Regions from separate parts of the Vibrio sp. TRT 17S01 genome, predicted to be linked through region 2. Evidence: predicted binding sites of a transcription regulator. Region 2 holds the regulator's gene; the other holds the start of a gene.
The links. The regulator PurR, encoded in region 2, represses purine synthesis genes. The targets are predictions, from matches to a motif close to TNANGNAAACGTTTNCNTNA.
Positions count from the first base shown of each region.

Region 1 (16,446 bases), on a different contig from region 2:
TGTGTTTGTCTGGGTCGGATTTTTTAGCAAAATTTCTCAGACTATTGATGATTTTACCCATTCGCTCGGACAGACCTTCGATATGGCTAATCGAATGCTCAACCTTTTCTGGCTCACCTTGCTGGTTAAACATGCGCGCACTAAATAGGTAGGTCGACATTGCATTTAAAGGTTGATTTAACTCATGAGCCAAACTTGTCATGGTTTGGCCAACAACAGCCATTTTGGCTGCTTGGATGAGTTCCCCTTGCGTTTTTCGAAGGTGCTCTTCTGCCCGTTCGCGAACGATCACTTCTTGTGACAGTTTTAAGTTCTTTTCCAATAGATCTTGCGTTTTTTCTGCAACTCGTTTTTCAAGCTCTCGGTTAGTACTTTCCTGTTCGGTCACGTCAGTAATGGTGACGATGACTTTTTCAAGTTGGCCGTGAGAGAACAGACGAAAATCAAAGTGCAGATAACAATGTTCATTGACCTCGATAGATAATGTTCTTTCGTCGTACCCTTGTTCAAATAATTCTCCACTGCGTTGAAATACATTCGCCAGTGCGCGTTGGTTAACTTCGGTAAATGACTGCCAAATAGGTTGCTGCTGGATAAATTCTTCAATGCCAAGAAGCTTTCGTGCACTTAGGTTGGCGGATTCGATGTGCCCTTTAAGATCACAAGTAAGCAGACTCGCGGTGGTATTGTTAATTAAGCTGATGGCGTTGGTACGCTGAATTTCTTTTACTTTCTCACCATACTCGATCAACTTGTGGCTAAGCCGCCCTATTTCATCATTTCCATCGGCTCGAATCGGGTGGTTCAAGTCATTGTCTATAATCGCATCAATGCTTGAACTCAGTGCATTAAGACGGGCAACAATACGGCGATTGATAAAGTAAAAGGCTAAAAATAGACTGGTTAAAATCGATAAGCCAAAACAAATGAGTAAAACTTGGTTTCCAGATGTGACCAACGTTGCAGTGTCACTTTTTACTTTAACAAAATCATTATCAGCATTGGCCACTAACCCAGCGATCTCGTCATGGATCGATTTTAATTGTCTTTCAATGCTGAAGCTAATGGCTTGTAACCGCTTGGTGAGTGAAACCTGTTCCAGTAATTGTTGGTGAAATTGCCCCTCCGGACCGAGTAAGATGGTTAACTCATTCAACAACTGTTCGTAAGCAATGGATGATGGCAACTTGAGAATGGTTTGGCTGCTTTGCGCTAAATCATCAACACGATATTGAATGACTTTCAGTGCATTGTTAACTTGCGCAACCTGATTTGCATTCATTAACTCTGAAGTCATTTCATAAACGGAAGACTCAAGATCAAGGATCTGCTGAATACTACGCAGTTGTTCAAATGTGCTATAGCCATTATTGGTTTTGTTGTCCCGCTCAATCAGCCAATGAAATTCCTGCTGCATTGGCTTAAGTTCAGAGCGGATATCTTGGTGGATCCAATCCAATCTCTCCGTTAGCATTTGAATTTGCCGGACTTGGTCAACACGTGCATGTACAAGTTCGCCATATGTAACCAAAGAGGATTTCAATAAAACATAATGTTGTTTTAGTTGATGCAGCTCGTTATTCACGGGTTGTTGGTTCAATACATCTTGTTCGAGCGTCGTTGTAATGAGAGCAAACTGTTCGTTGAGAATTTGAATCTGGCTTTCTAGCTCCACTTTATTAGTGACTTTAGACAGTAATTGCACCCGGTGACGGATCTCACTACTTTTACTCTCCAATACATAGCTGGCGTTATATTTAGGCACACTGGTTTCAAGCAATTCACTCACCTGCCCATCCAGCCGATTCCATGTACCCCACGCAACGATACTTACTACGGTTAAAAGCAGCGTAGAACATGCAAAAGCGATAACAAGCTTGGTCCCTATCGTATTGTATTTCTTCACGGCATTAACTCTTGTTGAATTGCACGCAGATCTTGCTGAACCAGCTCAAGATTCTTGTCGAGCTTACTGTTTAGTCGATAGTTAAACTCGGCTATCATCGCCTCTTTTTTGCCACTCAATAGATTGGAGTCCTGTTCAAGCGCATTCAATTGTTGGCTTAATTGTTGTATCTCTTTCTCGCTGACAGGGAGCGTGAATAGTATTTTCGCTACTTGCTCTAATCGTTGTTGCTGTTTGGGAAAATCTTGGAATTGTTTTTGAAGCTTAATGATACTCGCCCAGCTATCTTGTAATCCTGGTAGCCTTTGGGTAATCGCGTTGTCGAAGATTTGGTTAACTAAGGTTTCCCTTTCCATTACAATCGCCAAATCAAGGCTTGGTATTTTCTGGTTGAACAATTCTGGATTGTTGAGCGCGTGTTTCGAGAAACTGATCGTCTGTAGGTTTTGTTGAACAGAATCCGAAATTAAGAACTCAATAAACTGACGCACCGCTTCGTCGCTATCGTTTTTACTAATTTGAGCCACATAAGTTGGCATTAATGTAAAGTCTTTATCGTACGCAAATCCAAGGTGGTTAAAGCGCCTACTTAAGATCATCGCGTAACTATCGATGGTTGGCCCAATGGCAAATTGTCCTTTAGCCACATAATCACTCACACCAAAGCTACGCGAAGAGATGGTACCTAAGTTCGCACCTATGTTGAGCACGATGCGCCAACCTTGTTCCCAACCATATCGGGTTAAAATGCTTTCAATCATCATTTGTGTCGTACCTGAACGACTCGGCGTACTCATCGTAATATGCCCGAAGTAAGTCGGTGCCGTTAAGTCGATAAACGATTTAGGTAAAGGTAAATGATAGGTTTTTAAGTAGTCCTGATTCCAAATCACGCCCGCGCCTGAATAACCAATGCTCACTACTTTATCTTTCGGCGGTAATACGAATTCAGAAAGCCACTCTGGTGTAATGGTTTTGACAGGTGTTTGTGCTAATTGTGCTCGCCTTTCCAACTGTTGCATTAAAAAAGGCGACGAGCTTAAAACCATGTCGATGTCTTGAATAAAACGCTTGTTTAGCATTTGAATAGCAGACTGTGTTCGACGATGAATCACTTTGACTTCCGTATCAGGATGTTTGATTTTAAATTCCGAAATCAATCCTTCTATCGGCTCGCTGGAAAACGTCGTCAAAATCACCAACTCATTGTTTTTGCCAAAGGCTGAAGGCGCAACTAATCCGCACAAAATTAAACCTAATGACCATATCCTTTGCTTGAAACACTTTATCGCCACTTCACAAAAACCTTATTTAATGTGCGTTCACTCAAAATATCGCACTCTCATACAAAATAACCAAAGCGCTGAAATGGGTCATTGATGACGCAATGCCACATTCAATAATGATAATTTTACCAACTATCCTTCGTTTGCCACGATAAAAAGTCCCATTTCTGACCCGCCTACTTAAACGTTTTGAGTCATTTCTGCCTCAAATTGGTACTTTTGATAGAAAAATAAGTGCGTTGCATGATGCTCCCGCCAAAACAAATTGAGTTTTGTAACTTTGAGAAACATGGAGAGCAGCACTATGCTTAATTTCTTTAAAACTCGCCCAGACCAACCATTATCGGACGGTTCGAAAGAGGCGATGCAAGCGCGTTTTAAACGCTACCAATGGCAAGTATTTCTTGGGTTAGTGTTTGGATACGCAGTATTTTATGTTGTGCGAATGAGCCTTGGTGTTGTTAAAAAACCAATGCTAGACGCTGGGATTGTAACGATTGAAGAACTTGGTCTCATGGGCTCGGCGTTCTTCTTTACGTATGCAATTGGTAAGTTCTCGAACGGCTTCCTTTCTGACTATGCCAATATCGGCCGCTTTATGTCGTTCTCCCTTGTCTTGTCGGGTATAACAGCGATCCTGATGGGCATGAACACCGCTGGCTTATTCTTTATCCTACTTTGGGGTTTGAATGGTTGGTTCCAGTCTGTGGGCTCTGCGCCATCGTGTGTGTCACTGTTCCAATGGTTCTCTCCAAAACAACGTGGCAGTCGTTATTCTGTATGGGGTGGCTCACGTAACATTGGTGAAGGTATCACTTGGATCCTAACTGCCACACTAGTGAGCTACTTGGGCTGGCGTGCAGGTTTCATCGGTGCAGGTATCGCTGCTATTGCTGCTGCGTTATGCATGTTCCTAGCACTGAAAGATCGTCCACAAACCTACGGTTTGCCAGATGCAGCTACAGCATTTGACGAAGAGCCGGAAATTAAGAAGAAAAATGATCCAAAAGAAACTCGTAAAGCACAGCTTTTCATTCTTAAACAACCAGCTGTATGGCTAATTGCAGCAGCATGTGCCGCTATGTATGTCTCTCGTTACGCGATGTCTTCTTGGGCTGTGTTGTACCTACAAGAGTCCAAAGGTTACTCGTTAATTGATGCCGGTTTTGCAATGTCAACGTATCCAATTGCGGGCCTAGCAGGTGCAATTTTATCAGGCATTATTTCTGACAAAGTGTTCAACGCAAACCGTCATATCCCTACTCTACTTTACGGAATCGCAAACATCGCGGGTATGTGCCTGATGTTCTTTGGTCCGGATAACCGCGTTGTTGACGCTGTAGCACTCGGACTAATTGGTTTTGCAATTGGTGGTCTTGTTGTCTTCCTTGCTGGTCTTACCGCTTGTGACTTGATGCCAAAAAATGCAGTGGGCGCAGTAAAAGGGTTTATCGGTCTGTTCTCATACATCGCGGCATCAGCACAGGAAGTTATCTCTGCATCATTGATTACGATTACTGAAGTTGATGGTGTTAAACACTATGACTTTACCCAAGCACAGTACTTCTGGCTCGCGGCAGGTGTGGTATCACTCTTCTTAGCCCTAACGGTATGGAATGCTAAGAAAGTTGTTGATATTGATGCACCAGAAGCATCAGAAGCTCAGGTAAAACCTGCTAACTAACGCACTATCGCAGGGACTTAAGGCTCAGGTCCCTGCTTCCACTTTTTAGTTCCCCTTTTATATAGTGTCGTTATAGGTAGAAATTTATGTGTAAAACTAAAATTGTTGCAACGCTTGGCCCTGCCAGTGAAAGTCCTGAAATTCTAAGTCAATTAATTCAAGCTGGTGTGAACGTCGTTCGTCTTAACTTTTCTCATGGCACCGCTGAAGAACATATTGCAAGAGCACATCAGGTACGAAAAATAGCTTCCGAACTTAATCAACATGTTGGCGTGTTAGTAGACTTACAAGGTCCGAAAATTCGTATTGCTTGCTTTGAACAAGGTGCAATCCAGTTGGCTAGAGGTGATGAGTTTATTCTCGATGGCACGTTGGATGCGCAATCTGGTAACCAACAACGAGTAGGTTTGGATTATCCGCAGCTACTGCAAGACATCAAGCAGGGTGACACTCTATTGCTCGATGATGGACGCATCCAGTTATTGGTCAAAGAAGTAAATGCCGATCAACAGTGGGCTAAAACTGAAGTTTTAAATAGCGGCAAGCTTTCAAACCGTAAAGGAATCAACTTACTTGGTGGTGGCCTTTCGGCTCCAGCACTGACTGAAAAAGACAAACAGGACATTATCACTGCAGGCAAGCTGCAAGCCGATTTCCTAGCTGTCTCCTTCCCACGTAGCGCAGAAGATTTAGATTATGCCCGAGAGCTTGCAGTGGCAGCGGGATGCAATGCGCATATAGTCGCTAAAGTTGAACGAGCTGAAGTTGTGGCTAACCAGCAAGCGATGGATGATGTGATTAATGCATCCGATGTCATTATGGTTGCACGTGGTGATTTGGGGGTGGAGATCGGTGACGCTCGTCTTCCCTCTGTACAAAAGACGCTGATCGCACGCTCAAAGTTTCTAGGAAAGCCTGTTATTACCGCCACCCAAATGATGGAATCGATGATTGAAAACCCATTACCGACCCGCGCTGAAGTGCTGGATGTTGCGAATGCAATTATCGATGGTACCGATGCGATCATGTTATCTGCTGAATCCGCAGCGGGTCAGTACCCTGTTCAAGCAGTCGAAGCGATGGTACGCATCGCCAAAGGTGCGGAGCAAGAAATTGAATGCTCACACAATTGCTGGGAACACTTACAACACCTTTGTAATGATGCTGGTAAGAGTTTTGCCTTGTCATCGATGATCTCTGCTTCGAAAGTACACAATGATCTTGGTGTGGCTATTTTAACCAAGCATGGAGAAACGCCACTGCTCATGTCACGCTGTCAAAGCAAAGCCGCGATATGGGCGTTGAGTGATGACATACAGTTGCTTGCTAAGCTGTCCATTTTACGCGGTGTCGAGCCTGTGTATTTCACGCCTGAAGGCAGCAGTGAACAACTACCTAACCAAATCATTGAATCCCTCGAAAGCCGAGCGAAAACGCACCGTATCAATTCGATATTGATGACGCAACTGGATTCAGTTGAAGGTGTTGGCAACATCAATGTGTGTCGACTACTCCACTTGAAGAATCTCGAAGCGATTGCCGCCTAAGATCATTTAGCTATCCATTAATCACCCCATACCCTTGCTCCACAAGGACCCCCGTAGGGATTTTGGCCTGTCGTAAGACAGGTCTTTTTTTATTGATGTGACTCGCATTGTTTCTGACACATAAAATTTGGGTTAGAATTTAGCCCTTGCTATCGATAACACTTTACAAAGAATATTTTGTCGATATTATGCACACGCAAACGTTTTCCTCACCAGTTTTAGATATAGTTCGAGGTTTTTATGCTGTCAGACATCGAAATTTGCCGCGCTGCTAATTTGCTGCCAATTCAACAGATCGCAACGGATTGTGGGCTCCGAAAGAAAGAGTTTTATAGTCAAGGTAAATACAAGGCGAAAGTGTCGCTGGATGTATTGAAGCGTGTCAGTGACCATCCTTCGGGTAAGTTAGTCTTGGTTACTGCAATCACTCCTACACCTCTGGGAGAAGGAAAAACCGTTACGACAATTGGCTTGTCACAAGGCATACAACAACTTGGTCATTCAGTCATAGCGTGTATTCGCCAGCCTTCAATGGGACCTGTGTTTGGCGTAAAAGGCGGCGCAGCAGGCGGTGGCTATTCTCAAGTTGCACCAATGGAAGAGCTTAATCTTCATCTTACCGGTGATATCCATGCCGTCACCGCAGCACATAATTTAGCTTCTGCGGCGATTGATGCCCGTATCTATCACGAGCAGCGCAATGGCTATGAAGATTTTGAATGCCGTACAGGGTTGCCAGCTTTACGAATCGACCCAACACGCGTGACATGGAAGCGCGTTGTGGACCATAACGATCGCGCTTTAAGAATGGTCACTGTTGGTCAAAATGAAGCAGGTAAAACCATTAATGGTTACGAGCGGCAAGATGGTTTTGATATCTCAGCCGCTTCCGAGCTGATGGCAATATTGGCTCTTGCTTCGGATTTGAAAGACTTACGAGCCCGCATTGGTCGTATTGTTGTGGCTTATTCTGAAAACAACACCCCTATTACAACTGAAGATCTTCAAGTTGCAGGTGCTATGGCTGTGAGCATGAAAGAGGCCATTCAACCTACATTGATGCAAACACTTGAAGGTGTACCAACACTGATTCATGCCGGTCCATTCGCAAATATCGCGCACGGAAACTCTTCTATCATTGCTGACAAGATCGCGACAAAACTGTCTGAATACACGGTGACTGAAGGTGGATTTGGTTCCGATATGGGTTTTGAAAAAGCGTGTAACATCAAGGCTCAGGCTTCTGGGCAAGCGCCGGATTGTGCTGTTATCGTTGCAACACTACGTGGATTAAAAGCCAACTCTGGTTTGTATGATTTAAAACCGGGTCAACCTATCCCATCAAGCTTATTCGAAAAAGATGATAAAGCATTAAAAGCTGGCTTTGATAACCTCAAATGGCACATTAATAATGTTAATAAGTACGGAATCCCGGCTGTGGTTGCAATTAACCGTTTCCCACAAGACAGCGAAGAAGAATTACAAGCATTAAAGCAAATGGTTGAAGGTCTTCCAAACGATGTTGAAGTGGAGATCAGCGAAGGATTTTCTTCTGGCGGTAAAGGCACACAAGAACTTGCACGTAAAGTGGTGCGTCAATGTGATAAAACGACCCAATTTAAGCCGCTTTATGCCCTTTCTCAATCCACAGAAGAAAAACTCATGGCCGTTGCTGAATGTGGTTACGGTGCGTCAGGCATCGTATTGAGTGAAACCGCGAAACAGCAACTTGCTCAGTTGAAAGCCCAAGGTTTTGACGACTTGGCTGTATGTATGGCAAAAACACCATTATCCATTACCACAGATGGCTCAATAAAAGGTGCCCCTGAGCATTTTGATGTTCCAGTTAGGGAGCTTAAGCTCTGCGCTGGCGCAGGGTTTATCTACGCACTGTGTGGCAATGTGATGACCATGCCGGGGCTGCCTGATAAACCAGCATTTATGAATTTAGACCTCGATGATGATGGTAATATCGTGGGATTAAGTTAGTAAATAAGCGGGGAATTTTCCCCGCTTTTTTTTGCTTCGTTGTTTGGTGAACAAATTAAATGGATCTCTGTGCAAGTTTTTTGCCTCAACCACGTTCTATTAAAGAGATAAACGTTCATTAGTGAGGTAACAATGAAAGTGAAGTCTCGTTTTCTACTTGCGATTTTTACGACGCTTGTAGTCGCCGTCTCTTTCCTCTCCCAAGCTGGCAGCGAAAATCAGCCAAAGTTGGCCAGCGCAAGTGCATTGGAAACTGCCACATTAGCTGGTGGTTGTTTTTGGTGTACAGAATCTGACTTGGAAAAGCTTGACGGTGTGGTCGATGTTGTCTCTGGTTATGCCGGAGGGACGTTAGATAATCCAACCTATAAACAAGTCTCATCGGGTAAAAGCGGACATATTGAAGTCATACAAGTGACTTATGACCCAAATGTTGTTACCTATGAGCAAGTTTTAGACCAATTGTTTAGGCATATTGACCCGACCGACGATAAAGGTTCATTTGTAGATCGTGGCCCTCAATATCGTCCTGCCATTTTTTACCACAATGAACAACAGAAACAGATCGCTACCGACTTTATGGCAGAAATTGAACAGCTCGGTATCTTTGGTAAACCGTTAAAAACGGAGCTCATCAAATACAGCTCATTTTGGCCTGCTGAAGCGTATCACCAAGATTACTATAAGCGAAATAAGGTCCGCTATAACTATTACCGTTATGGCTCAGGACGCGATCAATACCTAGATGAAATTTTCGGTGAAAATAGAGAAGAGAATCCAAAGACATTGCGTATGTTAATCGATGAAAACAAACATCTGCCAAAGGTTAAAGCGTACAGTAAGCCGTCTGATCGCAAAATTCGTGAGATGCTTAGTGATACGCAATATTACGTGACTCAAAAAGATGGCACCGAGCGTGCGTTCCAAAACGAATATTGGGATAACAAAGCTGAGGGCATTTACGTTGATATCGTAACGGGTGAACCGCTATTCTCTTCGACTGATAAGTACAAATCAGGGACGGGATGGCCAAGTTTTACTAAGCCAATTAATGAAGGTTACATTGTCACTGATACTGATTACAAATTGGTGTATCCAAGAACCGAAGTCAGAAGTCGTTTTGGCGACTCACACCTTGGGCATGTATTCAAAGATGGGCCAGCACCAACGGGTTTGCGCTACTGCATGAATTCAGCGGCAATGAGATTTATCGCCAAAGAAGACATGGCAAAAGAAGGTTATGAAGACTACCTTTACTTATTCGACAGCTAATCCATCCAAATGTCGAAATAAAACAGCCAGTGGAATACACTGGCTGTTTTTATTGTGTTGAGTTATTTCATTACTCGCGCTTTGAAGCTACGCCCTTTCATTTTCCCTGTCTGAAGCTGTTTCAATGCAGGTTTAACAACTTCGTGCTCAACGGCAACATACGAAACCATCGGTAGTATGCTGATTTTACCGATGCGCTTGCCATCGATGCCCGCTTGTTTTGTGAGTGCACCTAAAATATCCCCTGCTCTCACTTTTTGCTTCTTCCCACCTAAAATTTGGATAGTTTGCATTTTCGGGTAGAAAGGTCTTTCGATCGGTTTTTCAGGAAGTTTCGAAGGTTCTAATACGACATCCATATACTCTTCGATGCGTGCAACACGATAAGCTTCTTTCTCACCAAAGAAACTGAATGCTGCACCTTTTGACCCCGCACGGCCTGTTCGACCTATGCGATGGACATGAACTTCTGGATCACGCGATAACTCAAAGTTAAATACTGCATCTAGGTTATCAACATCTAAGCCACGCGCTGCGACATCAGTTGCGACCAGAATTGAAATGCTTTTATTTGCAAACATGGTCAATGCTTGTTCGCGCTCGCGCTGTTCCATGTCACCATGCAGCTCGACCACTGAGAATCCGCGATGTGATAATTCATCGGTCACATTCATTACTTCTTTTTTGGTGTTGCAAAATACGACGGAAGATTCAGGCTTATGAGTCAGCAATAAAGCTTCTAATGCATCATCACGTTGTTCAGTTGTATCTAGTTGATAAATATTCTGAGTAATGGTGGTGTGTTGATGAGTTGACTCAACTTGAATCATCTCAGGGTTTTGCATTACCTTCGTTGCAAGCGACTCGATATTTTTTGGAAAAGTTGCACTAAACAAAAGTGTTTGGCGATTGGCTGGTGCTTGAGCCAAAATCGCGTCAATTGCTTCCTCAAAACCCATTTCTAACATGCGATCGGCTTCGTCCAACACTAGTGTGTTGAGCTCATTAAGCTGAATACGACCTTTGGATAAGTGATCGAGGATGCGACCAGGCGTTCCAACGAGAATATGTGCGCCATGCTCAAGTGAACCAATTTGTGGTCCCATCGGCATACCGCCACACAAAGTCAGCACTTTAATATTGTGAATACCGCGTGCAAGTGTACGAACTTCTTTCGCAACTTGATCTGCGAGCTCACGTGTCGGACATAAAACAAGAGACTGTACTCGGAATCGTTTTACATTAAGGTTTGATAATAACCCCAATGAAAACGCTGCAGTTTTACCCGAACCCGTTTTCCCCTGACCAATAACATCCTTACCTTGTAAAATCACTGGTAGGCTTTGTTGTTGAATAGGCGTCATTTCGCTATAGCCCAATGACTTCAGGGTGTCTAATAGCTCAGGTTTTAGTGGCAGTGTATTAAAAGGAACAGTCACAATTTTTTCCTAATGTCTTTAATTTTGTGGGTTGCTAATGCAACTAAATTAAAAACCGCTTCGAATGGAAGCGGTTTTTATCAATCTCAATACGTCGTTCTAATTAACGTAAGCCATGTAAAAATTCATGGCGAGTGGCTGAGTTGGATTTAAATATTCCCCCCAGCGCAGTAGTTGTAGTTTCACTTGTTGCGTCCATCACACCACGAGATTTCACGCAGTAGTGAGTGGCATCAATGGTAACCGCTACATCATCTGATTCCAGCAAGGTTTGCAGCGCAACCAAAATTTGCTGCGTCATACGCTCTTGCACTTGTGGGCGCTGAGCAAAGAAACGAACAATGCGATTAATCTTCGAAAGACCAATGATTTTTCCACGTGGAATGTAAGCCACTGCGGCTTTTCCATCGATGGTAACAAGGTGGTGTTCGCAAGTACTGGTTACGGTAATGTCTTTCACACGAACCATCTCGCTGACATTCATCTTGTTTTCGATAACCGTAATTTTGGGGAAGTTATGATAGTCCAGACCAGAGAAAATCTCGTCAACGTACATCTTAGCAATACGCTGAGGGGTTTCTTCCAGACTGTCGTCAGACAGGTCTAATTCCAGTAGAGAAAGGATCTCACGCATGTGGTGCTCGATCTTTTCCTTTTTCTCTTCACGGTTAAACTGATTTGGAGACATTGGTGTCTCTAAACCTCGGCTTTCTAGCGCATCTTTTACTAACTTGGCTGATTCGCTAAGACCTGACATCGCACTTCCTCTTAAATACCCCTTTCGGATGGCTGACAAGGATACTCGGATTTTTGAATAATTACGACCATATTTTATTGGTGGTCATTCTTTCTAAACCCCTTTCTATGGTAGAGTTGGCCACAAATTACAATACAACAGGATATCTCCATGGGTTGCTGTGATGCTCCGGGCTTAATGCCGATTGAAGAAGCGATGGATAAAATGCTGTCGCAAATCAAACCAATTCAAACCACCTTGAAACTCCCCCTTGCAGATGCGTTAGGTTATGTATTAGCGGAAGACGTACTTTCGCCAATTTTCGTACCGCCTTTTGACAACTCGGCGATGGATGGTTATGCGGTTCGAATTGCCGACTTAAGCAAAAACAGTACCCTACCAATGGCAGGCAAGTCATTTGCTGGTCAGCCGTTTGAAGGCGACTGGCCGGAAGGCACCTGTATTCGCATTATGACTGGCGCAAAAATCCCGAATGGCTGTGATGCCGTCATCATGCAAGAAGAAACAGAAGTGACTGAGCAAGGCGTTTTATTTAAGCAAACGAACATTAAACCACAGAACAATATCCGACCAACGGGTGACGACATCAAGCAAGGCGATATGGTTCTGCCTAAAGGGGCGAAACTAACACCACGTGATATCCCGATGATCGCGTCACTCGGTATTAGCCATGTGACGGTTGTACGCAAACCCAAAGTCGCGTTCTTCTCAACCGGTGATGAACTGCGCTCACTTGGTGAATCTCTTGAAGATGGCCAGATTTACGACAGCAACCGTTATGGCATTAAACCGTTGATCGAAAACTTTGGCTGTGAAGCCATTGACCTTGGCATTATTCCTGATTGTCCAGCAACATTGAAAGCAACCTTCGAAAAAGCGCAATCCCTTGCAGATGTGGTCGTCACATCTGGTGGTGTGAGCGTTGGTGAAGCGGATTACACGAAAGACATTTTGGAGGAACTTGGTGAGATCGGCTTTTGGAAATTAGCGATTAAACCGGGCAAACCTTTTGCTTTTGGCAAGCTTAATACCGCCCTATTTTGCGGCCTTCCGGGTAACCCTGTCTCGGCAGTGTTAACAATGTATGTCTTGGTCCAACCTATGCTAGCAAAATTAGCTGGTCACACGGAATGGAAAGCACCTTTATCTATCCCTGCTGTTACCAAAACCGCATTTAAAAAAGCACCGGGGCGTACAGACTATCAACGTGGTATTTATACATTAAAAAATGGTCAGTTTGTGGTAGAGACAACCGGTAATCAAAGCTCTGGCGCATTTCGTTCGATGAGCCTGGCTAACTGCTTTGTTGTACTCGAGCGCGAGCGCGGCCGGGTTGACGTCGGCGAAACTGTCCAAATTCAACTGTTTAACGATACGTTATATTAGGAGTTCTTTTGGATATTCTGTCAGACAGTGAAATGCTCCGGTATAACCGGCAGATCATTCTTAAGCAATTCGATTTCGAAGGCCAAGAAGCGTTGAAACAAGCTTCGGTGTTAATCCTTGGGGCTGGCGGGCTTGGTTGTGCTTCTAGTCAATATTTGGCTACTGCAGGCGTTGGTAAGCTTACGTTGATTGATGATGATGTGGTCGAGTTGTCTAACTTACAACGGCAAGTACTTCACCACGATTGCGATATTGGTGTTAAAAAGGTGGATTCAGCCGCACAGACGTTGAGAGAACTTAATCCGCACATCACCGTAGAAACGGTTGATAAGCGCTTAACTGATGAAGATCTGATTCAACTTATTGAACAACATGACTTAGTTCTGGATGCTTCAGATAACGTTGATACACGTAATCAACTTAACAAGCTATGCTACCAAACCAAAACACCACTTGTTTCAGGCGCAGCAATTCGTATGGAAGGTCAAGTGAGTGTGTTTATGTATCAAGACAAAGATGAACCTTGTTACCAGTGTTTAAGCTCGCTGTTTGGCAGTAACGTACTATCGTGTGTGGAGGCTGGCGTGATGGCCCCTGTCGTTGGTATTGTCGGTGCGGTCCAAGCGATGGAAACAATTAAAGTATTAGCGAGCTACGGAACGCCAATGCAAGGTAAGATCCTTATGCTTGACGCGATGACCATGTCATGGCGCGAAATGAACTTGATGAAAATCCCCGCTTGCCCTGTCTGCTCATGATTCTCAATTTGGCAAAATGTTTTTATCGTTTTGCCAAATTTACTCTCTCATTATCGTTGTCAAAGTGAGAATGCGCCCATTCTTTATTTCGCAATTAGATTAAGTTTATATATATCAGTATCTTATAGCTTGGCATGTTACTTGTTTAGTATCTTCCAACGTCATTTGGAAGGAGACTGACAATGCCAAAATTACTGATTCTTGTTTTCTCTATATTCTATTCTGCGCTCGCCATAGCGACTCCATTCGATATTTGTCCAAGTAAAGCGTATTTATTTCAAGCAAATCCCGTTCAGGTTTACGGTGTCAACCTCGTTACAGGACAAACATCACTACTGGAAAGTGATACGGGCATTAATGCTAATATCAATGCGGTTGGTTTCGACTTTCAAGACCGTTATATATATGGATACGATACGTCGAATAAACGTCTCGTTAGATTAGGAAAAGACTTCCAAGCACAAATTTTAAATACATCGGGTTTACCCACTGACCATACATTTTTCGTCGGTGACGTTTATGAGCATGTTTTCTACCTTTATCGTAAAGGAAAAGGAATTTTCAAAGTTGATTTGAGTCCACTGGATAGCGATCCAAATGCGGTGCTTGAGGTTATAAAGATTAGCTCGATTGCAACGGTTTCTCTTACTGATTTTGCCTTCCACCCCGGAGATGGCAACCTTTATGGTGTCGATAATTCGACGGGGAATTTATACCGCTTCGATACAGATGTGGGTGGTGAAATATACATCGGAAATGTGGGTGTTACCGGAACATTTGGTGCTGGTTACTTTGACGTTAATGGCTATTACTACATATCACGCAATTCAGATGGGAACATCTATCGTATTGACCTGTCCAGCCAAGACAATATTGATAATGGCATTGTAACAGCAGTTAAATTTGCCGATGGTCCAAGCTCTAACCAGAATGATGGCGCGCGCTGTGCGAATGCGCCCGTGATTGACGAAGATTCGACCATTGATTTTGGTGACGCACCCGACTCTTACGTGACACTTCTAGCTTCAAATGGTCCTCGTCATGCTATTGATGGAATCACCTGGCTTGGAAACGTTTCGCCGGATGGCGAGCAAGATGGATTACTTGCACCGCTTAATGATAATAAAGCCGGATATGCAGATGAAGATGGTGTCGGATTTGTTACCGCAATTGAGGCAGGAACGGATGCAATTGTTGTTGTTCAAGCATCCACGACTGGCTATCTCTCTGCATGGTTTGACTGGAACCAAGATGGTGACTTTGACGATGCAGGAGAAAAAGTATTTAGTGATGTTTCGCTAACTGCAGGTAGCAATACTCTGTTTTACCCAGTCCCAAATAGTGCAGTCATGGGAGAAACGTGGACACGCTTTCGCTTTAGTCAACAGACCGGATTGGATTATTTCGGTGGTGCGCAGTCTGGCGAAGTGGAAGATCACCAAATTTTAATATCCGTCGATGGTGTTGCCATTCGCTATTACCCAAGCGCATCTGAATATGCGACGGTCGCTTTTGAAGATAACTGGCCATTTACTGTCGATTACGATATGAATGATGTCGTTATTCGTTACCGTGTAACTGAAACATTAACTGATGGTACAGTGACTCAATCAAAAATCGAAGGTTACCTTGCTGCTTACGGTGCAGGTTTTCACAATGGATTTGCTGTTCGTCTTGCTGGGCTGGCTCGTGCTGATATCGACGAAGCATTGACGCGTCAGCTGCATAATGGCGTGCAATTAGCGCATTCTGGACTTGAAGCCGACTCTTCTGAAGCCATATTTATCATTTCAAATAAGTTGTCTGACTATGTGAGCGTCAGCTGTGAATACTTCCGCACCTTATCGAACTGTCATGAGTCGTTAAACTTTTCTTTTACGATAAATATTACGTTAAAAGATGGTGCCGATACGTCTGAGTTAATGGCAATGCCTTATGACCCATTTATTTTTGCCACTCCCGGGTATTATCACGGTGAAGGGCTTCCTTTTCAGCCGGGTCGTTCATGGGAAGTCCATTTAGCCGACCACGCACCGACTGAAAAATTCGATTCAGATAATTTATTAGGTTTAGGGGAAGACTCAAGCAATTCCGTTACTGGTCGATACTTCAAAACCAATACTAATTTACCATTTGCGCTCATGGTTACTGACGAATGGAAATGGCCGCTAGAAAAGGTTGATTTAGTAAATGCTTATCCAGACTTTGCGGCTTACGCAGAATCTGGTGGTCAGCAAAAACAGAATTGGTACTTACTACAAAATGCAGTCACTAGCCGCATTTACCAAGAGGGAGAATAAATGATGAAATATGCATGTCCAATAATCACTCTTATCTTATTCATATTGGGTTGTGGCGGCGGCGGTGATGACACAAGGAGCACTGCTGACACCAATGATACAAGTAATTCAACCGTCACGGC
Region 1 is NZ_JBNJOG010000003.1:319,071-335,516, reverse strand. It holds gene ACQEXS_RS07090 (ATP-binding protein) at 1-1,906, opposite strand, end outside; gene ACQEXS_RS07085 (extracellular solute-binding protein) at 1,903-3,153, opposite strand; gene ACQEXS_RS07080 (MFS transporter) at 3,497-4,876, shown strand; partial or broken gene pyk (pyruvate kinase) at 4,963-6,339, shown strand; gene ACQEXS_RS07070 (formate--tetrahydrofolate ligase) at 6,664-8,412, shown strand; gene msrB (peptide-methionine (R)-S-oxide reductase MsrB) at 8,545-9,684, shown strand; gene dbpA (ATP-dependent RNA helicase DbpA) at 9,747-11,123, opposite strand; gene folE (GTP cyclohydrolase I FolE) at 11,227-11,880, opposite strand; gene moeA (molybdopterin molybdotransferase MoeA) at 12,031-13,266, shown strand; gene moeB (molybdopterin-synthase adenylyltransferase MoeB) at 13,275-14,024, shown strand; gene ACQEXS_RS07040 (LruC domain-containing protein) at 14,207-16,324, shown strand; gene ACQEXS_RS07035 (hypothetical protein) at 16,325-16,446, shown strand, end outside.
Region 1: ACQEXS_RS07070 (formate--tetrahydrofolate ligase) is a predicted target of PurR. The motif match lies at 6,616-6,635, and genes of this name have one in related genera.

Region 2 (16,446 bases):
CTATCTAATTGTAAAATTGTCATTTTTATCATTCAGTATCGCGAGTCAGTTAACAAAACTCTGTTCGGGGGAGGGTTATTAATACATGTCTCATTTTGATACTTTGTTTAGAATTCATATCGTGTTATTTGCTTATTTAATAGAGATAAGTGGGTAAATATGACCTTAAAGCTCCAGACATTATTTTTTTCTGTGCTACTAAGTATCGCAATAAGCGGAACATTGTTTTTCACTGTCAGAACCATACTCGATGGCGTTATTAACGAGCTTTTATGGAAATACGGCGAAGTGGCTACCCATTACGATATCGATCGTACGCTATCCCCTATACTGCAAGAGATTCACTTAGTTCAGGAGCTGTCACAGCATCCAAATATCATTAGCTGGACACAAAAGCATGATGATGAGATCTATCGCTTCGTTGCTGAGCAGACACTAGAGCGATATCGTTGGCGATTTGAAGCAAAAAACTTTTTTATTGCTGTGGACGCCGACGCTTCATTTCATTTCAATAGTGTTGCCTCCGTAAGGGGACAATCATTTTTTCGTTACTTCCTTTCAAAGAATCGACCACAAGATAATTGGTATTATCATCATAAGAATAGTGAAAGCCCATTGGCACTCAATATGGCTGAAGATAGTCACCTAGGGATCACTAAATTATGGGTTTATCAATCTATTATCAAAGATGGGGAGTTCTTAGGCATTGTCGGGACGGGGTTAGATGTCGAGCCTTTTGTTGAGACATTAACACAATACCAAAACCCTGAACTTACAACAGTTTTCATTGATCAAAGCTTTAAAGTGCAGCTTCATAGTAAATCTGGCGTAATACAAAGCATTCCTACCGAAAAGCATAATATGACGGACTTCTTCGATGACCCGAAAAGCTACCTTGCGGTGCAGTCGTTAATGGGAAAGCAAAAGAGGGGTGAAGAAGCAAGCTCTATTATGATTGAAGGAGAGGATGGAAAATCCATGATTTCTATCCACTATATCGATGCGCTTGGCTGGTATGAAGTCACGTTTGTAAATCTAGAAGGTATTGTTCCTGCGAAGACAATAGATGTGCTCATATACGTTACACTGGCATTGACTGTGGTACTCGCGTCGCTGATTTATATGCTTTGCCTTAAAAAGTTTGTGTTACCTATTGAAGCCGCTAAACGGCAGTTACAACGCATAAGTCCATGCCATGAACATGGCCCTTGCAGTGAGCTTTGGCATTTGCAAACCAACATTGAACAGGTGGGTAAAGAGCTGATACAAGCCAGAGGTTCAATTGAGCAACTGGTGTCGGTTAGAACCTCAACGTTATATCAGATGGCGATGCTTGATCCCACGACTGGACTACTGAACCAGAAAGGGATGGAGCGAGAGTTGTCAAATGAATTGGCCAGAGCAAAAAGAGAAGATTATTGTTTTGGCTTATTGTGGTTGGACGTTGAAAAGCAAGGTCAAGATACGAGTGTTGAGCAAGAAGACAACATTCTTCATACGGCGGCGAAAGGTATTAAAACGGCGGTACGAGAATATGATTCCGCCTGTCGTTGGCATGATGGTGAATTTCTGGTTTTAATTCGTTCAACCGAAGCAAATTCGTTAGATGCTATTGCTTCTAGACTAAATCATTATATTGATGAGTGTGTTATTGCCGAGCCGTCACTATTTGAAGATTATACCTTATCCATTGGCGCCATTATGATTGAACCCGAGCTGACATTAAAACAAGCGTTAGCAAAAGCTGATGGAGCACTTTACCTGGCCAAAAATAAGGGAATAGGAAACACACATATCATTAATGACAAATGCCTTGATGCCTCCGCAACTACTTAGTTTTTATCACTACCAATTAAATCTCATATAGATCCTGTCATATCCGGTGAGTATATCTGTGTCAGCCATTGTTTTGTGAGCTGAATCAGGCATATAAAAGTAACCAGATGAACATTTCGCGTATGTCGTATTTTAAATTGTAATCTGCAACGAAATGGTTACTTTATAGTAAACCTTTTGCGCATTGTTATGCTGTCGGTTTGCTGCCGAAGTATGGTGACTTGCAATAACATGGACTCGTGAGTTGGCGTAAAAGGGGAAAGGTATCTCGATATGTAGATATCAATAAGCCAAACAATAAAAGGAGAGATAGTAATGGCTGGCGTTTTAGGCATGATTCTGGCTGGTGGAGAGGGCTCTCGTTTACGTCCCCTGACGGAGAGTCGCAGTAAACCCTCGGTTCCCTTTGGTGGAAGCTATCGTTTAATCGATTTTGCACTAAACAATTTTGTTAATGCAGATCTCATGAGAGTTTATGTACTCACCCAATTTAAATCGCAATCTTTATTCCACCACCTTAAAAAAGGGTGGAATATCAATGGTATTACCGATCGTTTTATTGACCCTATTCCAGCTCAAATGCGCACAGGTAAACGATGGTATGAAGGTACCGCGGACGCCATTTATCAAAACCTTGGTTTTATGGAGTTGGCAGAACCTGATCAGGTGTGTATTTTTGGTTCCGATCATATTTATAAGATGGACATCAAACAGATGCTTGAGTTTCATAAGCAAAAACAAGCGTCTCTAACAGTTTCGGCGTTAAGAGTGCCACTCGAAGAAGCGTCTCAATTTGGAGTGATTGAAGTCGATGAAGAGGGGAAAATGATTGGCTTCGCCGAAAAGCCTGAATCACCGAAAGCCATTCCAGGAGATCCTGCACATTCTCTCGTCTCAATGGGGAATTACATCTTTGAAGCACAAGCTTTGTTTGGTGAGTTAATTGAGGATGCGGACAACCCTGAATCTTCCCACGACTTTGGCAAAGATATCATCCCTAAAATGTATCCTCGTGGCGACGTCTTTGTATATGACTTTAGTAACAACCAAATTCCAGGTGAAAAAGATAACGTCTATTGGCGTGATGTGGGCACCATTGACGCCTACTGGCAAGCGCATATGGATTTACTGGAAAAAGACGCGCCATTTTCACTGTATAACCGTAAGTGGCCAATGCACACCTATCACCCACCTCTACCACCGGCTACTTTTTCTGACTCTGTTAATGGTCGGGTACAAATCATTGACAGTTTGGTGTGTAATGGGAGCTATATCCGCGGCTCTCGTATCGAAAAATCAGTGCTAGGCTTTCGAACAAATGTTGCTTCTGCTTGCGATATTAGTGAAAGTATCCTGCTCGGTGATGTAAAAATTGGCGAAGGTTGCGTTTTACGTCGTGTGATTATTGATAAGGATGTGGATATTGCACCTGGTACTGAGATTGGCGTGAACTTGCAGCAAGATCGTAAGCTTTATCATGTATCAGAAGAAGGCATTGTCGTTATCCCTAAAGGAGCAAGAATTGGCTACTGATACATTCTCTATTTTGTTTGTTGCATCAGAAGTTGAAGGCTTGATTAAGAGTGGTGGTTTGGCCGATGTGGCCAAAGCACTGCCAGAAGCACTTTCTAAGCTTGATCAAAATATTCGTATTGCTTTACCTGCGTATGGGCAAATTACTGGTATTAAGCAATGTAAAGTCTTGCTTGATACGCGACTCGATACTTGGCCTCATACTCAATATAAAGTGCGGCAAACAGAAGTCGCTGGTGTCATGGCGTATGCAGTAGAGTGTCCGGAGTATTTTGACCGCCAAGAAATGTATGCGGAACAAAACCAAGCTTATAAGGACAATGGAGAGCGTTTTGCTTTTTTTAGCGCTGCTTGTTTGGATATGCTTCCTAAGCTCGACTTTTTACCAAATATTATCCATGTCAACGACTGGCATACCGGGCTGATCCCATATTTATTAAAGCATCGTTATCACTCGACGCCTTTTTATTCCTCTATCAAAACTATCCTTTCCGTTCACAATGCTGTATTTAAAGGGCAGTTTCCTTTCGAAGAGGTTCAGTGTATTCCTGAATTCCACACACGATTTGCACCGGAAGCACAGGTGAGTGGCTCACACATTTCCATGCTCAAAGCCGGTGTGATGTGTGCTGATAAAGTGAATGCGGTAAGCCCACGCTATGCCGAAGAACTCAAAACGGATCTGGGAAGCCATGGGATGGGGGAAGAGTTTCTCTCTAGAGCAGAAGATTTAGTCGGCATTCTAAACGGGTGTGATTATTCTGCTTGGGATCCGCGGCATGACCCTATTATCCCGGTAAATTACCATGGTGATCTTAAGAGTATGCTCCAAGGGAAGAAGGCGTGTAAGCGTGCTTTACAGCAACGGGTTAATTTACCTGAAAAAGACGTTGCGGTTTATGGCATGGTTTGCCGATTGACTCATCAAAAAGGCGTGCATTATTTTATGCCCGTTTTAAAAGAGTTTTTACGCAATAATTTACAACTTGTGGTTGTAGGGACTGGTGATCCTGTCTTTGCTTATCAGCTTGAACATATTGCAGAAGAGTTTTCGGATAACTTTGTTTTTGTAAATGCGTACGACAATGAGCTCGCTCATTTGGTGGAGGCGGGAGCCGATTTCTTCATTATGCCTTCAGAATTCGAACCTTGTGGTTTGAATCAAATGTACAGTATGGCTTATGGTACGTTACCTATCGTTCGCTCCGTCGGCGGGCTAAAAGATAGCGTCACGGACTACGATGAAGATAATACTAAGGCAACCGGATTCGTTTTTCATAAGCCTGAACCTGAGGCTTTATTGGCCAAACTTCAACGAACATTTTTACTCTATTTACAATCGCCACAAGAAATTCAACGAACTCAATGCTTTGCTATGCAACAAGACTTTTGCTGGAATAATGCTGCAAATGAGTACTTGAAGTTATATCAATCGACTCAGAATTGAGAAAATGAAAGGCGCATTGGCGCCTTTTGACATTTTGTTACGCCCTTTCCCGAACAATTGTAAGGAATTGACTTAAGCTGAATATATTCAGTCATGTTCTGTGATATTCTTCGAAACTCGAATTTGTTAAACCTAAATTATTCGAAAAGATATGTCAGATAGTTTGCTATTTCATAAAACGTTTCTTCATCCAACTAGCTCTGAATGGGTTGTCTTTGTCCATGGAGCAGGGGGGAGTTCGTCTATCTGGTATAAACAGATCAAAGCATATAAAGCTCACTTCAATCTTTTATTGGTTGACTTACGAGGGCATGGAAAATCTAACGAGTTGCTTAAAGGGTTGATGTCTAATCAATACACGTTTAAAGCCGTGACAATGGATATTCTCCGCGTTCTTGATCACTTAAAGATACAGTCCGCTCATTTTGTTGGTATGTCTTTGGGAACCATCATTGTTCGAAACTTGGCAGAGCTTGCTACTGACAGGGTACAGTCGATGGTGTTAGGGGGGGCGGTCACAAGGCTGAATACTCGATCTCAAGTGTTGGTTAAGTTAGGGAACCTATTTAAACACATCGTGCCTTATATGTGGCTATACAGCTTATTTGCTTATATCGTCATGCCACAAAGAACTCAGAAAGAGTCACGCCATTTATTTATCCGGGAAGCCAAGAAATTATGCCAAAAGGAATTTAAACGCTGGTTTATTCTGACGGCTGAAGTGAACCCGCTTATGCGTTACTTTAAAGATAGAGAGCTTCCCATCCCGACGTTATATCTGATGGGAGAACGGGATTATATGTTTATTCAACCCGTAAAAGAGATGGTTGCGGTGCATCAAGAAAGCCATTTACTTGAGATTCCCGATTGTGGTCATGTATGTAATGTTGAGCGCTCTGACGAATTTAACAATCACTCCATTGCCTTTATTCAAAAGCAAATTGTAGCTCAATGACTTTCCGGTAACGCTCCACAGTTCCAACATAAACCAAATTGTGATTCATTCTCCTCCCCGCACAGGTGGCAATACCAGCTAGGTGCATTGCTGTTTCTCTGCGCTTCGTACTCCTCAATAATTGATAGAGCTAAAGTGTGTTTGGATGGGGCAAGTAACCATATATAGGCATTGGTCTCTGGTGATATAGGTAATTCGCCTTGCAAGCTAAAGATACCTTCTCCTCTAACCTCACAAGAGACATTCTGAGTTTTTAAAAGCTCACACAGAATGTGAGCTTCGGTTGGGTTTTTGGCAATGTAGATTTTCACTACGCTTTTCCATTCTCCGCTGAAGGTGAGACGCGAATTTTCGCCATGATCCATTTAGCAATGACTGGGAATAAGCCAAGCAGAGCAAAAGAAACTAAGACTGATGGAGAAACAATACCGGATAGGCTTTCAATTTGCGCAAGCTGTGTACCTGCATTAAGGTAGACGGCCGTTCCTGGGAGCATGCCAAGTTGGCTTACCAAATAAAATCGCAACGTTGTGATTGGTGTTAACCCCATTAGTAGGTTTATGAGGAAAAAAGGAAAAACTGGAATTAAACGTAGAGAGAATAGGTAGAATGCCCCGTCTTTTTCAACCCCATTGTTAATTGCAGTCAACTTATCACCAAACTTACTTTGCACCCACTCTCGTAATAAGAAGCGGCTACTCAAAAAGGCGAGCGTCGCACCGATCGTGCTGGCAAATGAGACAAGCAGTAAACTAGTCCAAAACCCAAATAAAGCGGCGCCAAGCAATGTCACCACTGCCGCTCCAGGAATAGAAAAGGCAGTGATGGCAACATAGGCAAAGAAATAGGTTGTTGCTGCAATGAAGAAATTGTTTTCAATAAAGTTTGCTAGTTCAAGCTGCTGAGCTTTTGCGTTTTCGAGTGTGAGATGTTGGCCGAAATTCATTGCCAGAAATATGATGGTCACAACCAGTAATACACCAAGAATGAGTTTTTTATTCATACAGATAGCTCCCATGACCAATTGGCTCAATTAACAAAAAAAGAAACATAAAAAAGTAACAATAGCATTTAGTTTTAAATGGTAGTACTAAGCTATTAGAACAGGGAGAGGGGCAAAAAATTTCAAATAATAAAAAACCAGCGACGAGCGCTGGTTTTTATTGGTCAATATAGAGTTACTTCAAGCTACTCATTAATTCTTCACGTCGGTTTTGAGGGATCACCGACCAATGAGTGCCTTTAATTGCTCCTTCCAAAGCCCACAGCAGTTCAATGCTGACATCTGAGGAATGAGTCTGCTGAATCGCTTTAAACGCTTCTACTGCGCCTTTCTCTTCCAAATTCTCGACTGAATCAATACCTGCTTTTTTGAGCATGCGCTCTGTAGCAAGTCTTAGGTTAGGAAGATCTTTTAAGCGTTCAGGTTTAGCCTTCGCTTGAGTTGTTTTCTCTTGTTTTGCAACGACTAGCGCTTTTTGAGCTAGAGAGATAATACGTTCTTTATCGTCATACCATGCTTCTGGCATAGCGAAGTATTTAGTGACAACCGGGAAGCCGCGTTTTTTATAAACATAAGGCTCTAACCCTTGAGATTTAAACATTTCCGCGGACTGCTCGTCTGCTCTGATGTGTAACTTATCGTTTACCACCAATGCGAACATAGTGCTGTCTGCGAAAACTCCAAAGCCACCAAACATTGAACGAGATTTTATGCGCCCTAGTTGTTCAAAGAGTCGCATTGAGTCTTTTAGTACTGGTTTATCCATGCTGTAAATTCTCGGTGTATAGTTATACGCCACCAATGCAGGTCCGAGAGATTAGCAAAATAATGCAGATGTATTGTCAGTAAGGAGTTAACAGTTTGCATTTTTGCCATCGGCAACCCCGCTACCTTGCAGTTTCCTGTGTAGGCCGGAGGCTTTGCGTCCCATCCTTTCGGATTGGTTTGCCCTGTGCGTGGCTTAATTTATTCCACTAAAGAATAAATAATATTTGAGGTAAGTATCACACTCTGATGGTCTAAATGTGATCTTAATTCAGATATTTACTTGTTTGTTGTGTTTGGTTGGCAGAAAAAGCCGATACCGAACAGTACAAAGTTACTAGCTATTGATTTTTTTAACAGTATTTCGCTCGACAATTTCGGGATGCATCTCAAAAACACGTTTTTCATGTTCTTTGTCTTTGATTCGTTCCAGTAATATTTCGAACGCGTTTTTACCAACACGGCGCTTTGGTTGGTGAACGGTTGTGAGTGGTGGCGAGAAATACTCTGCAAGTTCAATATTGTCATAGCCAATAACAGACATATCTTCAGGAATGCGGATTCCTTTCTGTTGAAGGCGGCTCATTAAGCCTAATGCCATAGTGTCATTAAAGCAGAATATTGCAGTTGGTTTCTTGTCCATGGCGACAATTTTATCCGCAGCCAATACCGCAGTGTCACACTCAAAGTTACCTTCAAGGATCCAGTCTTCATTGACGGCTAAATTGGCTTCTTTCATCGCGCGTTTGTAGCCTAGAATACGTTCTTGGCAGGCAGCTTTTTCAAAATGGCCACTGAGACAAGCAATATCTGTGTGCCCGTGGTTAATCAGATATTTCGTGGCAAGGTAGCCACCTTCTTCAGAATTGTCGATGATCTTATCAGCTTGCGAGCTTTCTGGGCCCCAATCCATCACTACTTTTGGGATGTCAGCGTGACGATCGAGCATTTCACTCAGTTCTTCTGTTAGGTCAGAACACATCACCAAGATGCCATCTACGCGCTTTTCCGCAAGCATACGAATGTAATCTCGTTGTTTTTCGTAAATACCACCTGTATTACACAGGATAAGTGTATAACCTTGGCGATAGCAGTAACTTTCTACGCCATCAATCACTTCTGAGAAAAACAGGTTTGTAGATTGGGTAACAAGCATACCGATCGTGCGAGTCGTGTTGCATTTTAAGCTACGAGCAACCGCACTCGGAGCGTAGTTTAGCTCCTTGACGGCTTCCATCACTTTTTCTTGAGTCGCTTCAGCAACAAATCGAGTTTTGTTGATCACATGAGAAACGGTGGTGGTAGATACGCCAGCAAGGCGAGCTACATCTTTTATAGTGGCCATAGGTTTGTCCTGTCGATGACTGCCACAAATCTCTATTCTGATTTTAGAATAATTTGGCAGAAAGTATCAGAAACACAAAAACCGCTTTTAAAGAGCGGTTTGTATTTTACATTATTCGTTTTTATCGTTTGCGGTCTCGATTTTAGACCGCCAAATTCTCACTGGCAAATAAAAATAGCAATTAAGCTCGTGCTTAAATCACAATTTAACTAACCATAAAGCTGACTTGATTAGTTACCAGCTAAATAAACGCAATCTAACTCAAGAAATGCAATGGTTAGTTGGCTAATCGCAGCGTAAAAACCAAATTCGTCCAAAGACTGACACTTATCACTAAATTGAGGTGTCCAATTTAGAATGTGTTTCTTAATAAATTGCTCTTGTTCTGCAAGTGCTTCTTCCATGTGGCGCTCTTGTTCAAGCTCATTAGAACGAATGATCAGGTTGCCGAGAAAGTCGAGTTCAATAGCAATATGGTCAGCAGGTTCATTTAGGTTTTTATCGATAGCAATGCCGTGCTGCTCCATGATGGTTTGCATTTCTTTAGCTGGCTCATCATTTAAAAGACCGGATTTACCCACGTACATAGATGCATATGGTAGGGCGGAATCCTTATCCGACTTCAAGAAAATGTCACAAAAGTCTGCCGCTAATTCTAACTGTGCATCTTCGCGATCCATTAAGCGGTTTAGAGCGTCAATCAACTTGTCTGACGCGGTTTTTAAGCTTTCGTTTTCGCCCAATCCAGTCAAAAAAGCGCGAATTTCTGGTGAATGATATTGTTCAATATCTGTTTCTGTTAGCTCTCTAGCAAACACACTTGATAGCCACCAGTATATTTCTGCTCGCTTTTCATTAAACGCCTTGATTTCTTGCATTATGCGCGACTCCTAGTATCGGTATATAGTTAGTTTAACGAATAAAAATGAATAGCGGTAATATGTGTTGTGACAAATAAAGCCCAATTATTCGAAAATATGAACCGTTGGTCGACATTTGTTCTGAATCAAGAAAAAATCACCTTTCTTGATTTTAGAATGATAAAAGCTAGATATGTTACGAATTATGAATAGAATATAACGGCAAATAATTCCATATACAATATGAGTAGTGTAGATGAGCTATCACGTACTAGTAGTTGAAGATGATGCGGTCACTCGCAGTAAACTGGCAGGCTACTTTCAGAATGAAGGTTACTCTGTCAGCGAGGCTGATAGTGGTGAAAAAATGCGCGAGATGCTACAGGCCAATGAAATTGACCTAGTTATGTTAGACATTAATCTTCCAGGAGAAGATGGTCTGATGCTTACTCGTGAGCTTCGCAGTCAGTCTGATATTGGGATTATCCTGGTGACAGGACGCACGGATAGCATTGATAAAATCGTTGGCCTCGAAATGGGTGCAGACGACTACGTAACAAAACCTTTTGAGCTGCGTGAGCTATTGGTTCGAGTGAAGAACCTATTATGGCGTATATCTAATGCTCGAAATGGCTCTGAGCGAGATGACGCGAAGAAGCAAGATGAAAATGTGGTGCGTTTTGGAGAGTGGACGTTTGATATTCAGCGTCGAGCTCTGAGCCGAAATGGCGAACCCGTCAAATTAACCAAAGCAGAATACGAATTACTTGTCGCACTGTCTTCGTACCCTAACCAAGTCCTTAGTCGCGAACGTATTTTGAATATGATCAGTCACCGTGTTGATGCACCAAATGACCGTACGATTGATGTTCTGATCCGCCGTATGCGTGCGAAGATGGAGTTTGATCCGAAGAACCCACAAATTTTCGTTACCGTTCATGGTGAAGGTTACATGTTTGCTGGTGATTAATACCAAGGTATGAATCAAATAATATAAAAAGCCGAAGCATTTGCTTCGGCTTTTTGTTTTTTAATCTATGGATTAAACGTTACTTTGAGAAGATTCCAGCGCTTTTTCTTCGTAATCAGAAGCCCAATCGCGAAGTGTTTGCCAGATAGTTCCAAGCGTTTCATGCCAATAGCGCTCTGTTTGCTCTAAATAACGTGCTTTAGGCGCATATTTTTCCCAAAACTGAGAGACATTACTTTGTGCTAGATAGTTAGTTGGAGCAGGGTAAGGCGTTAGACCCGCGGAGTGAAATTCATTCAAAGCGCGATTCATATGGCTAGCTGAAGTGACAACAACCAGCTTTTTGCGTTGAACAAAGGCTGCAGCTTGTCTTGCTTCCTCCCAGGTATCTTTTGCCGTTTCCAGTAAGATAATATCAGATTTAGATACACCTAAGGCTAAGGCTACTTTTGCCATCATGCGAGCATTACTGACTTCTGAGCCTCCAGCATAGCCAGACAAGATCAATTTTGCGCCAGGGTACATACGTAAAATACGGATTCCCTCGCTCAAACGCATTAACCCAGCGCGGCTGAGTTCAGATGTGGGCGGGATTTTATCGTCCACCACATGACCACTGCCTAGTACCATGACGTAGTCGATCGATTCATCGACAGGGAAAAATGCAGAATATTGGCGCTCCAAAGGCATAAGAAGGCGTGAAGACACAGGTTGGAATGCGATCAAAAAGAGCCCAATGAATGAAAATAATACAATGAAACACCCAGTTTTCTGTTTACGTGTAAACATGATCAGCATTAAGCCAGCGAAACCGATGAAAAGCATCGCAGGTAATGGCATGAGCAAGGATGAAACCATTTTTTTCAGCTCAAACATACTTAAATAGTCCGAAAAAACATCAATTGATTATAAATTTAAGAGAAAGCCTCTTTATTCCTGCTTTCCTTGTGACAGAATAGCAGCACGATTAGTTATGATACCCCAAGCTGCTGTGACTGAAGATCGCAATTTCGACGATATTGCCCACAAATTTGCAAAAAATATTTACGGTTCAGGGAAAGGTGAGGTGCGCCAAGTGATTGTTTGGCAAGATCTTCAGCAAATTCTCTCTGAACTTAACGCTGAGAATAGCTCAATTTCCGTATTAGATGCGGGAGGTGGCTTGGCACAAATGTCGCAAAAGCTTGCTAAGCTCGGACATCAAATCACGTTATGTGATCTATCTTTTGAAATGCTGCAGCTTGCCAAGCAAGATATTGCAAAAAATGGCGTGCTTGAGCAGTATCGCCTGATTCATTCGCCAGTCCAATCGATCTCCGAACATATGGAAGAGCCGGTTGAACTTGTGATGTTCCACGCTGTGATGGAGTGGTTAGCTGACCCGCATACGGCGTTGCAAAAAGTTTTAGAGCAGGTTAAGCCCGGTGGTATTGCATCAGTGATGTTCTATAACCACCATGGCTTAGTCTATAAAAATGTAGTGTGTGGCAACCTACCGCATGTGCTTGATGGCATGCCACACCGGAAACGATTTAAATTACAGCCACAGAAAGGCTTAATTCCAGCCGATGTTTATCAATGGATTGAAGATGCTGGTTTTGAAATCTGTGGTAAATCTGGGATCCGCTGTTTTGCTGACTATATAGGAAATATGGAGTATATGGGGGATTACCAGTTTGAAGATGTACTGGCACTCGAACAAAAATTATGTCGACAAGAGCCATACCTCTCATTGGGTCGATACATTCATGTATGGGCCAAAAAAGAAAAATAAGCAGGAATAACAATGAGTGAGATGACTCAAAACGCTGCTGAACAACCCATCGATGAATTAGTTGGCTGGGTTAAACAGCATGACTTCTCATTGAGCCTAACCACTGAACGGCTGGCATTTCTAATTGCCATTGCTGTTTTGAGCAACGAAAGGTTTGATGAGGAGCTGGGTGAAGGGGAGTTACACGACGCCTTTACCATTGTCACTCGACTATTTGAGGACACCGGGGAAGCTTCTGCATTTCGTGCGAATAACGCCATTAACGAAATGGTGAAACAACGTCTTATCAGTCGCTTCACCAGTGAAGTGACTGATGGTGCAAGTATCTATCGATTGTCACCGCTGGCAATTGGGATTACTGATTACTATGTGCGCCATCGTGAGTTTTCAAAACTCAAGCTGTCGATTCAGTTGTCAATGGTGGCAGATGAAATGGCGAAAGCCATTGAAGCCGCACAAAAAGGTGGCACACCGGGGCATTGGAAGAAAAACGTTTATGGCGTACTAAAGTATTCTGTTGGTGAGATCTTTGATCAAATAGACCTTAACCAACGCGTCATGGACGAGCAACAGCGCTCAGTTAAAGAGCAAATTGCAGAACTGCTAAATAAAGACTGGCGCGATGCCATCAACAACTGTGAAGCACTGTTAACCGAAACGTCCACGACGCTTCGTGAACTGCAAGATACGCTTCAAGCAGCAGGGGATGAACTACAAACTCAAATCCTAGACATACAGGAAATTGTATACGGTGATGATGAGTTAGAGTTCATTGAAGAAACCCTGTTTGGCTTGCAGATGAAGCTCGACAGAATCACCAGTTGGGGTCAACAAGCGATTGATTTGTGGATTGGTTACGACCGCCACGTGCATAAGTTTATCCGTACTGCAATTGATATGGATAAAAACCGCGCGTTCAGCTCTCGTTTGCGTCAGTCTGTCAAAGATTACTTCGATATGCCTTGGTATCTGACTTACGCAGATGCTGAGCGTCTCACCGATCTCCGTGATGAAGCTCTTGTGCTTCGTGACGACGAAGTGACGGGCCATATTCCTCTTGAAGTTGAATATGAAGAGTTCCAACAGGTCAATGATGAGTTGTCAGAACGTATTGGCGATATGCTGCGTGTTCATAAAGAGCAGGGCACGCCAATCGATCTTGGTCTGGTATTGCGTGATTATCTTGCGCAGCACCCACGCACTCATCACTTCGATTTAGCACGTATCGTGATTGATCAAGCGGTTCGACTGGGTTACTCCGAGTCAGATTACAACGCTATCCAGCCAGATTGGCAGGCGATCAACGAATATGGTGCAAAGGTACAAGCAAATGTCATCGACCGATACTAATGAATACATGTCAGAGAATCTGGCAAAAGCAATTTCAAACCCTCTTTTCCCTGCACTGGACAGTATGCTGCGTGCTGGGCGTCATATCTCAAGTGAAGATCTCGATAACCATGCGTTATTGTCTGATTTTGAGGTTGAACTGGCGTCTTTTTATCAGCGATACAACACGGAGCTAGTCAAAGCACCAGAAGGTTTCTTCTATTTGCGCCCCCGTTCTACATCGTTGATTGGCCGCAGTGTTTTATCCGAATTGGATATGCTGGTGGGTAAAGTTCTGTGTTTCCTTTACTTAAGCCCAGAACGTTTGGCTCATGAGGGGATCTTTACCAACCAAGAACTGTACGAAGAGCTTTTGGCTCTGGCGGATGAAAAGAAACTGATGAAGCTGGTGACTAACCGTGCAACAGGCTCTGATCTCGACAAAGAAAAACTGTTTGAAAAAGTACGTACGTCTCTTAGACGTCTGCGCCGTCTGGGTATGATCATCAATATTGGTGAAACAGGCAAATTCAGCATCAGTGAGTCAGTGTTCCGTTTTGGTGCTGATGTACGCGTTGGTGATGACATGCGTGAAGCTCAGCTTCGTCTGATCCGTGACGGTGAAGCAGTGGTGCACACGAAAGAGCCAAGTCAAGGTAGCCTGCTATCTGAAGACGATGAGAACAATGACAACGAGCAAGCAGAATTAGAGGGTGAAGCATGATTGAAAGAGGTAAATATCAATCGCTGACCATGGTCAACTGGAACGGCTTCTTTGCTCGTACTTTTGATATTGATGAATTAGTTACCACACTCTCTGGTGGTAACGGCGCGGGTAAATCGACCACGATGGCGGCATTTATCACGGCGCTGATCCCAGATCAAACCTTACTTCACTTCCGTAACACAACGGAAGCGGGCAGTAGCCAATCATCTCGAGATAAAGGCCTATACGGTAAGCTTCAACCGGGAGCGTGTTATGCCTCTTTGGATGTGGTGAACTCACGCAAACAACGTTTGTTATTCGCGGTTAAGCTACAACAGGTAGCAGGTCGAGATAAAAAAGTCGACATCAAACCTTTCGTGATTCAAGGCCTACCGAGCCATGTTAAGCCGACTGATGTACTCATTGAGAATGTCTCGGACACCCAAGCGCGCGTTCGTCAGATCAACGAAGTGAAAGATGCAGTTGCGCAATATGAAGGTGTGCAGTTTAAGGCATTTAGCTCGATTGTTGACTACCACGCGCAAATGTTTGAGCTCGGGGTGATCCCTAAGAAGCTGCGTAATTCCAGCGACCGTTCTAAGTTCTACCGTCTTATTGAAGCCTCCCTTTATGGTGGTATTTCCAGCGCGATCACGCGTTCACTCCGTGACTACTTATTGCCACAAAATGGCGGGGTGAAGAAAGCATTCCAAGATATGGAATCTGCGCTGCGTGAAAACCGCATGACACTGGAAGCGATCAAAACCACACAGGCTGACCGCGATCTATTCAAACACCTGATCACGGAATCCACCAACTATGTTGCGGCAGACTATATGCGTCATGCTAATGACCGTCGTAACAAGTTAGAGCAAACATTGGCTCTTCGTGGTGAGCTATTTGGTTCGCGTGAGACTTTGGTTGAGCAAAATAATCTGCTTAACCGGGTACAAGAAGAACTCGAGTTGCTGATTGAGTCGGAAGCGGCACTAGAGCAAGATTACCAATCTGCGTCTGACCACCTTCAATTGGTGCAAAATGCGCTGCGTCAGCAAGAAAAAATTGCCCGTTATCAGGAAGATCTTGAAGAGCTCAATGAGCGCCTTGAAGAGCAGATGATGGTAGTCGAAGAAGCGAAAGAACGCGTGATGATGGCGGAAGAGCAATCCACAGTTGCGGAAGAAGAAGTGGATAGCCTGAAAACGCAACTTGCCGATTATCAGCAAGCGCTAGACGTACAACAAACGCGAGCACTGCAGTACCAACAAGCCGTCCAAGCGTTAGAGAAAGCGAAGCAATTACTGGGTAAAGAGAACCTCACGGCAGAGGCTGCGCAAGCATTGGTGTCTGATCTGAAAAGTCGGGAAACAGAGAACACCAATAAGCTCCTTGCAGTGAAACATAAGCTTGATATGTCCTCAGCGGCGGCTCAACAGTTCGATACCGCACTTAAACTGGTGAAGAGCATTGTTGGTGATATTGAACGCAAAGAGGCCTCAAGCCACGCTCAGTCTGCGATTTTGAAGGCGCGTGATGCAAATCAAGTGGTGCAAAATGAGCAGCAATGGCGTGCCCAACACCGTGATGTTGAGCGTAGCCTGAATCAACAGCGTTTGGCAAAAGAGTCAGCTGCGGCGTATCAAAAGCAATTTCAGATTGAATTGAACGATGAAGTGACGTTTGAACAAGAACGTGAACGTCATGCGATGCAAATTGAATCGCTTGAAGTTGCGCAAGAAGAGCTGCGTGAACAACGCAGTGAGCAGCGCCGTCTGGAGCAAGATGCAAGAGCTGAAATCAATAAGCTTGAAGCAATTGCGCCAACATGGATTGCCGCCAATGACGCACTAGAAGCGTTAAAAGAACAAAGTGGTGCGGACCTGTATGACAGTCAAGCAGTCATGTCACAGATGCAAGTGGTGT
Region 2 is NZ_JBNJOG010000001.1:187,503-203,948, forward strand. It holds gene ACQEXS_RS00820 (GGDEF domain-containing protein) at 160-1,836, shown strand; gene glgC (glucose-1-phosphate adenylyltransferase) at 2,152-3,369, shown strand; gene glgA (glycogen synthase GlgA) at 3,359-4,816, shown strand; gene ACQEXS_RS00835 (alpha/beta fold hydrolase) at 4,968-5,771, shown strand; gene ACQEXS_RS00840 (DUF2007 domain-containing protein) at 5,765-6,082, opposite strand; gene ACQEXS_RS00845 (TVP38/TMEM64 family protein) at 6,082-6,774, opposite strand; gene ACQEXS_RS00850 (TfoX/Sxy family DNA transformation protein) at 6,950-7,540, opposite strand; cyclic di-GMP riboswitch class I at 7,649-7,734, opposite strand; gene purR (HTH-type transcriptional repressor PurR) at 7,877-8,884, opposite strand; gene torD (molecular chaperone TorD) at 9,115-9,762, opposite strand; gene torR (two-component system response regulator TorR) at 10,001-10,714, shown strand; gene elyC (envelope biogenesis factor ElyC) at 10,787-11,590, opposite strand; gene cmoM (tRNA uridine 5-oxyacetic acid(34) methyltransferase CmoM) at 11,706-12,488, shown strand; gene mukF (chromosome partition protein MukF) at 12,501-13,838, shown strand; gene mukE (chromosome partition protein MukE) at 13,819-14,541, shown strand; gene mukB (chromosome partition protein MukB) at 14,538-16,446, shown strand, end outside.